DNA from 2 places in the Salipaludibacillus sp. CF4.18 genome. Region 1 is predicted to be linked to the other one. Evidence: riboswitches for the same ligand, from Rfam matches in the RefSeq annotation. Region 1 holds a riboswitch; the other holds the start of a gene.
What was found. A riboswitch is a leader RNA that binds a small molecule or an ion and turns the genes downstream of it on or off. The one in region 1 is predicted to bind S-adenosylmethionine.

Region 1 (5,214 bases):
GACTAATTTTATCAAACACATATATCCTTTTATTTGATTACCTTAGACATTGTCATACCATCACCGAGTGGAATAAGCAGTGACTCTAATTGAGGATGATTGGCCACTGTCTGATTGAATTTCTTCATAAATTCAGTATAACGTTTAGGTTTTGCGTCCTGGTCTGCGACACTGCCACCAGCAAGTACGTTATCACAAACGATTAAAGCACCTGGTTCCGCTAATTTAATGCAGTAATTTAAATAGTTTTCATAATTTTCTTTGTCAGCATCAATAAAGAAAAAATCAAATTGCTTATGGTCCCCAACTAGTTTCTCAAGACTATCTAAGGCTGGTCCTGTAATATATTGTACTTGATCTGCAAAGCCCGCCTTAGACAAATTATTATGTGCTAGTTTTGAGTAGTTCTCCTTTAATTCAAGAGAAGTTAATCGTCCTTCTTTACCGAATCCTCTGGCAATTGAAATGCCACTGTAACCCCCAAGGGCCCCTATTTCCAGTACATTTTTAGCTTTTGAAATCGATATAAGCATCGTTAAAAGTTTTCCTGACGATGGAGAAACTGATATAGGAGGCATTTCGTTTTCTTTGATAGACAAGATGACCTCTTCTAATAGAGCATCTTCTTTATTAAAAACTGAATCGATATACCTGTTAACTTGTTTCATTGGAATCAATCCCTTTCTCACTTTTTTCTTTATTATCTGATGAAGAATTTTCCGTGTTTTCATCTTTCTTATCAATTGTTTCCGTTTCTTCACTTTCATCCATTCCGAATAATTGAATGAATTCGTTGATGACCATATCCATTGCTTTTAATTCACCAATAAGAAGTTGATTAATAGATTGAAACTCTTGTTCTTCTAACTGCTGCTTAATCGTGGACCGTTTAAGGTTCATCATTTCTAAAAAGGCGATTGCTCTCCCTCGCCGAAAGGTTTTTGGACCACGATGATGAGAACGATGGTCTTTTCCTTTATGACCATCACCTCGGTGATGGTCCTTTTTTTTAAAATCGTTTAAGTCATCCTCTTTCACCGTATAGCCCTCCTTTTAATGTATACGTTTGTATACATTTGGTATATCGCCAATTGTATACGAGTGTATACAAATTTGTCAATTTAAACCCACTAAGTTTTTAGAAGTAAGCGATTGAATCGAAATCTGAGATGAAAATATGTAACTATTTCGCTGAAGTCATAAATAAATGCGATATACAGAAAAAGAAAGGATCCACCTCCATTACAAGGCGAATCCTTTCTTTTTAGTTTAAGGGAAATTACTCCCAAATCTCATTAGCGACATCTACAATATATTTGAGTTTTGCCCATTGCTCATCTTCCGTAAGTTTGTTGCCGTGGTGAGTGGACGCAAATCCGCATTGCGGACTTATGCATAATTGCTCCAAAGGTACATAGTTCGTTGCTTCTTGAACGCGAGCTTTAATAGTTTCCTTATCTTCTAGTTCACCAAACTTTGATGTGAATATACCAAGTACAACTTGCGCTCCTCCATTAGGAATGTACTCCAAAGGTTTGAAATCCCCTGAACGATCATCGTCATATTCAAGGAAAAAGCCATCTACATTTTCTTTCGCAAACAATGTAGGAGCTATTTTGTCATATGCCCCTTCAAAGGCCCATGTAGAGCGATAGTTTCCACGGCAAAGGTGGGTAGTCACCGTTAAATCTTCTGGTTTATCTTCAAGAACACTGTTTACAACATGGAGTGCTAGATCAATTAATTTTTCTCTAGTTAAATTACTAGAACTGAATGGTAGTGTAGGTGCACACAGTCCAGCAATATATACATCATCTAATTGTATGTAGCGACACCCAGCGTCGTAAAATGCTTTAATCGCATCCCGGTAAGCTTGGATAATATCGTTTGTGAATTCCTCCAGGTCTGGATAAAACTCGGGATTCTGAATTCCAGCATTAAATAGTTGGTTTGGACTCGGAATCGTTAGTTTTGCCACAGCTCTGTCGCCGACAATTTCTTTAAATTCAATGAAATCCTCGATGAATGGATGATTAGGATTAAAGGAAATTTTTCCGTTACAACGGATGTCATATCTTTCTGTTTCAATCCCATCAAATTTATAACCGTGTTCAGGAACATAGCCTTCAATTCCATTTAAATGCTCTAGGAAATCAGTGTGCCAGAATCTGCGTCTGAATTCGCCATCTGTAACAGCTTGAAGTCCAACTTCAATTTGTTTATCAACAATGTGTTTGATTTCCTGAGTCTCCACTTCTCTCAATTGTCCCGCTGAAATGTTACCTTCTTTAAAATCTTTTCTTGCCTGATGCAAAACTTCCGGGCGAAGTAAACTCCCTACATGATCTGCTCTAAAAGGAGCCTTAGTGATAGTACTTGACATAAATAATCCCTTCTTTCTGTAAAATTAAAAAAACCCGCTTCAATGAAGAAGAGGGGGGAATAACCGCCATTCTCTTCTTATCTTCAAGCAAATCGCTCTGGAATTAGCACAGTACTTGAGAAAAGTCTGTTGCCGAGGTTTCAAAGGGCCAGTCCCTCCACCTCTCTTGATAAGAATGATTCAAATATTCAATTAAATCTAAAGATACAGTCTTTTTTCTAGTATGTCAAGTATACAAGGGGACGGTTCTCTGCTTCATTTCCCGTAGAGAAATGAAGCAGAGAACCGTCCCTACGATTGCCCTTGAGGGGTTTTAATCTTTTGATGTAGTGTCTTGACCATATTAGTGAGATCTCGTTTTTTATATTCGCCCAAACAGGCAATTTGAATCCAGTTTCGTTGTTTTAAATAGTCACTTTCAAAATGAACGAAGATTCCTTGCAGTTCAAGGTAGGTTCCTATTTCAGTAGACGAATAATCAGATGGCAATGGAATAGTGATAATAACTGGGGACGAATTTTCTGCACTTAATAAAACAGGGATGCCAGCTTCAGCTAGTGAGGCGCGAACTAACGAGATATCAGCAGCAATTTTATCGTATCTTTTATTATTCTCATACTGTTTTAAAGCTTCCTTTAAGGCGCACATTAAATTAGAAGTATGAGAATATGGAACACTATTTTGCATTTGATACATCCCTAAATCAAGGTATCGCGGTAATCGGTTAGAAGGGGGTATATTTTCTTGATGAAAAACAAAAGATAAGCCTGTATAGGAGCCTATTGCCTTGCCACTAACACCGGAGGCCAGATAAACACCTTGCAGATCCAGCGGAAGGGCTCCTAAAGAACTTATACAGTCTAAACATAGATGAACTTGATAACGTTCACATATTTCTTTGATTTTTTCAACCGAATTCAGCATTCCAGTCGATGTTTCACTGTGAACCATCCATAGCCAGGAAATATCACCTTTTTCTATTTTTGATATAATTTCAGCATCAGAAAAAGGAGTTCCCCAGGATTTGTCTATGACTTCAAAAGATAGATTTGCCCGTAAAGCATGATCTTTTATACGTTGACCAAACTCTCCATTTAGGAGAATTAATCCCTTTCCTTGATGCAATGAAAGCTGAGCAGCAATGACATCATTAGCTAATGTACCCGTGCCGACAAGAACCTCCATATAATTAGCAGATGTCATGGAAAGAAGAGATTGTTTCACACTATCCATCAAAAGTTGAAACTGATTGGAACGGTGTGGAATCGGATCGGATGCAAGGGCTTTTTGAACAAATTGATGGACGGGAACTGGACCTGGAAGGAAACTGATTGGCTTAGATGCAACCTTACCGGCAGTCGATTCATTAAACGTTTCTTTGGTTAGATACATAGGCTGATAGAAAGCCCCTTCACTGCCAACTAAATCACCAAACGGTTGAAATCCTAGCTGTTTATATAATTTTAATTGTCGCGTTGTTGCTGATATCAGCCCTAAATCATAGCCTTTTTGAATGCAATACCTTGCCAATAACTGGGACAAACCTCTAAATACACGTCCTATTCTATATTCTATTTCTACGGTTAATAACCTTATCTCACAATAATGATCATATCCTTTAGGAAGTAGCTCTTCTAAATTTTCAAGTTTATTTTCCAATGAAAGAGGTCGGTTGTCCCTAATTGCCAACATTCCAATTACACGGTTATCCTTACAACAAATAAGGTATGTATTTTCTTCATGAAATTTGTCGACGAGTATTTTAGACTGGTTCGTCTCGTGTTGAGGAATTTCGTCTACAAAAGTTTTATAATTTAAATGATGAATTTGGTCAAACTCACTTTGTTGGGAAGCAATGTTAAAAGTATAGCTCATAATGATTTCTCCTTTACATGAATTATTTCAACAACATTTTCGCGGTGAGCATAAAAAACGATTCCGATATTGAGAAAAAGTATCCAAAAAATAAAACTATTTTGATAGAGTAAATACGAAAGAAAAGGCGAAAATAGAAATGAGATGAGACCGGTGAAGCTAAAACTTTTCAAAAAAATGAAGAGGACTACAAAAATAATAACAATCATGAGAAGTAATAGTACGTTAAAGACAGCTAAACCGCCGACAAGGCTTGAAATACCTTTACCGCCTCGAAAACGGTATAAAATGGGCCATATGTGTCCCGAAATGACACATATTAAAGCGAATAGTTGAAATACTTCGTCATATCCGAGCAAAATAGCCCCACCAATAGCAAGAGCTCCTTTGGCAGCATCCCCGATAAACGTCACTATAAATCCCATTTTTCCTAAAACCCGACCTGCGTTTCGGGCTCCGATATTTCCACTGCCGTGGTTAAGTAGGTTTACTCCAGAAAAATAAGCGACTAGATTCCCTGTCATAAAACATCCTATTAAATAGGAGCAAAGTAAAAACAAAAGGACACTCATACAAATTTTACCTTTCTTTTTTTTATTTTTATCATAACACGAGGGGACGGTTCTCTGCTTCATTTCTCAAGAAGAAATGAAGCAGAGAACCGTCCCTATGATCGTAAGTGTAAGCGATTGCTATTACCTTGTGAAATAAATTAAACTATTACCAGGAGGAGATGTTTATGCAAAACTTTGTTTTTCAAAATGAAACTAAAATCATCTTTGGTAGAGATGAAGAAAAGGTAGTCGGTGAAGAGGCCAAGAAGTATGGAAAGAAACTTCTGTTGCATTATGGTGGAGGAAGCATTAAAAACAGTGGATTATATCAAAGAGTTGTTGAGTCTTTGCAGGCGCAGGGAATAGAGATAGTTGAGTTGAGTGGTGTGAAGCCTAATCCAA
Region 2 (5,214 bases), on a different contig from region 1:
GAACCGGGAGAGGATGCCGAGACTGCAGCTAAGCGTGAGGTATTTGAAGAGACTGGTGGAGTAGTGGAAGATTTGTATTATATTGGACAGTACAAAGTGCTTGGGAAAAGTGAAACTGTCATTAAAAATGTTTATTTTGCGAGTGTTAGCGAACTTATTTCCAAAAAAAATTATTTCGAGACGAAGGGCCCTAAACTACTTAAGCAAATTCCAGGTAATGTCCGTCATAATCATCAGTATAGTTTTATTATGAAGGATGATGTTCTTGAGCTAAGTCTTGATGAAGTAAATAAACGCTTTTTGCATGAAAATCATACGTTAGAACAGTAAAACTCATCGTCACTTAGCTTTTAATGGTGACGGATGAGTTTTTTTTCTATGAGTTCAACCCCTTGATACATACACGTAGCAAGTATAGCAATAATGACGAGTGATAACATTACCAATGTGAAATTGAAAACCTGGAAGCCATAAATGATCATGTAGCCTAATCCTTGCTGCGAAACTAGAAATTCACCTACTATTACGCCAACCCAGGAAAGGCCAACATTTACTTTCAAGGTAGAAATCATCGTTGGATAACAGGCAGGGAAAATTACTGTCGAAAAGGATTGAAATTTTGTTGCCCCAAAGCTTTGAATGACTTTTAAGTAGTTATCATCTACTCCTTTAAAAGCACTATAGATAACCATCGTGGTAATAATGACTGAGATTAAAGCCCCCATGAAAATAATCGACGTAAATCCAGGTCCCAGTCCTACGATTAAGATAGGTCCCAGTGCTACCTTAGGCATGGAATTCAAGATCACTAAATAGGGATCTAACACCCTCGAAAGAAACGGTGACCACCAAAGAAGAGCAGCGATAATGATACCGACACCTGTGCCTAAAATGAACCCTAACACGGTTTCAAACAGGGTGACAGATGTATGGAGAAATAAGCTGCCATCTTGTATCCGATCCAAAAACAAGGCCCAGACACGGGACGGCGAACTGAAAAGAAGAGGATCCAGCCAGCGTAAAGCAGTTGTCACTTCCCAGGCAAGGAAAAATGAAACTAGAATAGTTAGTTGCGATAGTTTTATCCATCCTCTTTTCTTTTTTTCTTTCTTTTTATATTCTTGGAGCATTTCTTTACGATGATTCTTCACTGGATTCCATCTCCTTCCAGATTTTTTGGAATAAGGAGTTAAACGTGTCACTTGTTCGTACTTTAAAGGGGAGTTCCTGCGAAAGCTGTTTTGGAATAATAAATTCATTTTGAATTCTTCCTGGTCTACCAGCTAATAAAATAATTCGATCACTCATCGCAATCGCCTCTCCAATATCATGTGTAACAAGAATAGCTGTTTTTTTATGGGCACGAATGGTCGAAAAAACAAGATCCTCTAATTTTAGTTTTGATTGATAGTCTAAAGCGGAGAAAGGTTCATCTAATAGAAGAAGCTCCGGGTCAGTAGACAACATGCGGACTAATGCCACACGTTGTCTCATGCCCCCGGAGAGCTCATAAGGATAGTTTTTTAGTTTATCTAATAAACCGAGCTGTTCCAGCAATTTGATGGGGCGTTCTTTTTCTTCTTTAGATGTTTTATCTAATATTTTTAGTCCAAGTAATATATTTTCTTCAATGGATAACCAGGGAAACAGATAGTCTTGCTGAAGCATATACCCCGTTTCAGGAGTAGGTTTTTCTATTGGGACTCCATCCAAGATGATTTGACCTTTCGTTGGAAGGATTAATCCGGAAACAAGAGAGAGGAGAGTTGTTTTACCACAGCCACTAGGACCAATAAAAGAAATAAACTCTCCTTTTTCAATCGTTAAATTAATATTTTCAATGGCAGTTGTCATTGTTTCCAAGGAAAAGAATGTTTTTTCTACATCCTGCAATTCTAATATAGCCATGATATTCTCCTCTCTTAACTTCCATTATTCTGACATGATCTGGTCAGCGAATTCTCGATTCACCAATTCATCATAAGGTACTTCTTCCGGTAATTCGCCAGCTTCATCCATAATTGACTGAAGGTTATTCCATCCTTCTTCGTTCACTAATGGAGAAGGTGCATAGGATCCTTGTTCGTTGTAATTGATGAACACTTGTTCAATGATTTCTAAAGAAGTATCTTCAAAAAATGGTTCGATGGATTCGGCAACAGTAGAAGGATCTTCCTCATTGATCCATTGTTGAGCTTTGTAAATAGCTCGAGTAAATTTCTCCATAGTTTCCGGGTCTTTATTGATAAAACTTTGCTTTGCCATATAAACAGTATATGGAACCTCACCAGATTCGGTACCAAACGATTCAATAATATGGCCAACTCCTTCTTCTTGAAGAAGTGTCGCTTGAGGCTCAAATAGTTGCACATAATCACCTGTTCCGGAAGCGAAGGCGGAGGTGATGTTCGCGAAGTCGATGTTTTGAATGAGTTCAAGATCGTTATGCGGATCGATATCATGCTGTTTCAGCACGTATTCTCCAACCATTTGCGGCATGCCGCCTTTTCTTTGACCTAGGAATGTACTTCCTTTTAAATCTTCCCATTCAAAGTCTTCAACAGGTTCACGAGAGACAAGAAACGTACCGTCTGTTCGTGTCAGTTGAGCAAAGTTAATCGGTGGGTCATTTGCTTCTTGGGCATAGACGTAGATGGATGTTTCCGCTCCTACTAGTGCGACATCGGCACCATCAGACAGCAATGTTGTCATCGTTGTATCTCCACCCCATGTGGTTGTTAGTTCAACATCTAATCCTTCCTCTTCGAAAAACCCTTCAGAAATTGCTACGTATTGAGGTGCATAGAAAATGGACCGTGTAACCTCTGCCAATTTTACTTCCTTTAACTCTTCTTCCTGACCACAAGCTGTAAGTATAGCTACCGGTAAACACAATAGTAACAATAATTTTTTAAAACGAGACATGATGCTCCTCCTTCATAAATCTATAGTTATTTGATTAGATAACGTATGTGTGAATGGGCGGATGTGTGCGAAGGAATGAGAAAAAGATCAGACTTGGGTAGGAGACAGAAACAGACTAGAGATCGTTTAGAGAAAGCGGCATTTTCGATAAACTTAAATCAGACAGAAAGAGATGAGTTTAAACGAGGAGACAAGAAAATGACTATTCACATTTTTTTTATTACCATTATTATTTCAAGGCGCAGACGAAATGATCACACGGAATCGCAAGTTGATATGAACAGTGGGGAGGAAAGATTAAGAGAGGAAAAAACAAAACATGGTAAGTTTTTCTTATAATTGTAAATGAACGGGTGGGGGGATCAAATGATTTTGTTTCCCTCTGAAATAATCGTATCTAGGGTTGAATGGAGGTCAGGATAGAGGGCATTGTTACTTAAATATGTACGGAAATGGATTATTTACCCAACCGGTTCATTATCTCGTATAAACTAGCAATAACACCATTTCTATTTGCTATAGACTTGTGCGGCACTACCTAATTTACGTGATAAATCGACATTTGCAGTTGACAGACGATTAAATTTACGGTATTATTTTTGCGAACGGATACTCTTATCCTGAGTAGGCGGAGGGACAGGCCCGACGAAGCCCAGCAACCATCACCACTGTAAAAAGGTGAACGGTGCTAACCTGCAAGACATATCTAACCGTATGTCTTGGTCGATAAGAGGTTAAAGGCGGATGGAACGTAACCTTTTCCTCTATTGGAAAGGGTTTTTTTATATTTTTTTGAGATCATTGGATTGGACCATTCTGCTGGGAGAACGAGTACCGTAGATGATGAAGCACATCCTAAAAATAGGATGGATGATACCAAGGAGGTACGTATTGTGGTAGGGAAAACGCGTTTATTTACATCAGAATCAGTAACAGAAGGGCATCCGGATAAGATTTGTGATCAAATTTCGGATTCTATTTTAGATGAAATTATGAAGAAGGATCCAAATGCTCGAGTAGCTTGTGAGACTTCTGTGAACACTGGATTAGTGTTAGTAGCAGGAGAAATTTCTACATCTACGTATGTGGATATACCAAAAGTAGTCCGAGAAACGATTAAAGGAATTGGTTATACAAAAGCCAAATATGGTTTTGATTTTGAAACGTGTGCTGTATTGACGTCGATTGATGAACAATCAGCTGATATCGCTTTAGGTGTGGATAAATCATACGAAGCTCGAGAAGGGCAAATGTCCGACGAAGAAATTGAAGAAATAGGAGCTGGAGACCAAGGATTAATGTTTGGTTATGCAGATAATCAAACGCCTGAGTTAATGCCATTGCCAATTTCTTTATCACATAAGCTTGCGCGTCGTTTAGCGGAAGTACGTAAGGAAAAAATCATTGATTACTTGCGTCCTGACGGTAAAGTTCAAGTAACGGTGGAATACGGTGAGGATCAAAATCCAATTCGGGTTGATACGATTGTCATTTCTACTCAACATCATCCTGAAATTGAGTTAGCTCAAATCAAAAAAGATTTGAAGAAGGAAGTTATCGATTTTATTGTCCCTGAGGAATTATTAGATGAAAATACAAAATACTTTATTAACCCAACTGGTCGATTTGTCATTGGTGGGCCTCAAGGTGATGCAGGACTTACAGGACGTAAAATCATTGTAGATACTTATGGAGGATATGCTCGTCACGGTGGAGGAGCATTCTCTGGAAAAGACGCTACGAAAGTAGATCGATCCGGTGCTTATGCGGCTAGATATGTAGCGAAAAACATCGTTGCCTCTGGTTTAGCGGATCGTTGTGAAGTCCAAGTAGCTTATGCAATCGGAGTTGCACAGCCAGTTTCCATTGCTATTGAAACATTTGATACTGGAAAAGTAAGCGAAGATGTTTTAGTGGAAGTCGTAAGGAAGAATTTTGACCTGCGCCCCGCTGGAATTATAAAAATGTTGGACTTACGTCGCCCGATTTACAAGCAAACGGCAGCATACGGTCATTTCGGTAGAACCGATATTGAGTTACCGTGGGAACAAACAGATAAAGCCAACTTGCTAAGTGAACAAGCTTTAGAGTTAGCTAGTCAATAAAATAGGATAAAGGGTGACTCCATAGGTAATAAAGACCTATGGAGTCACCCTTTTTTGCGAGATAATTTATAACGTTGACAGCTATCTTTAAGCCACGCTTGTCAAGGGAAAACCACCCCCGAGTAGCACTACACACACTTCGTAGGTGCTACTCGGGGGTGGCTAAAAGATCACGCTGTATTTA

Region 2: another riboswitch for S-adenosylmethionine. It lies ahead of metK (methionine adenosyltransferase); the one in region 1 lies ahead of ACHABW_RS04000 (5-methyltetrahydropteroyltriglutamate--homocysteine S-methyltransferase).

What each region holds. Positions count from the first base shown of each region.
Region 1 covers NZ_JBIMEV010000004.1:1,001-6,214, reverse strand. The annotation lists gene ACHABW_RS04010 (O-methyltransferase) at 30-731, opposite strand; gene ACHABW_RS04005 (hypothetical protein) at 655-1,038, opposite strand; gene ACHABW_RS04000 (5-methyltetrahydropteroyltriglutamate--homocysteine S-methyltransferase) at 1,280-2,383, opposite strand; SAM riboswitch class I at 2,458-2,559, opposite strand; gene ACHABW_RS03995 (aminotransferase class V-fold PLP-dependent enzyme) at 2,675-4,258, opposite strand; gene ACHABW_RS03990 (glycerol-3-phosphate acyltransferase) at 4,255-4,830, opposite strand; gene ACHABW_RS03985 (iron-containing alcohol dehydrogenase) at 4,998-5,214, shown strand, end outside.
Region 2 covers NZ_JBIMEV010000005.1:57,167-62,380, forward strand. The annotation lists gene ytkD (RNA deprotection pyrophosphohydrolase) at 1-330, shown strand, start outside; gene ACHABW_RS05210 (ABC transporter permease) at 351-1,130, opposite strand; gene ACHABW_RS05215 (ABC transporter ATP-binding protein) at 1,135-1,908, opposite strand; gene ACHABW_RS05220 (ABC transporter substrate-binding protein) at 1,933-2,925, opposite strand; gene ACHABW_RS05225 (YrzI family small protein) at 3,001-3,264, shown strand; SAM riboswitch class I at 3,538-3,658, shown strand; gene metK (methionine adenosyltransferase) at 3,819-5,030, shown strand.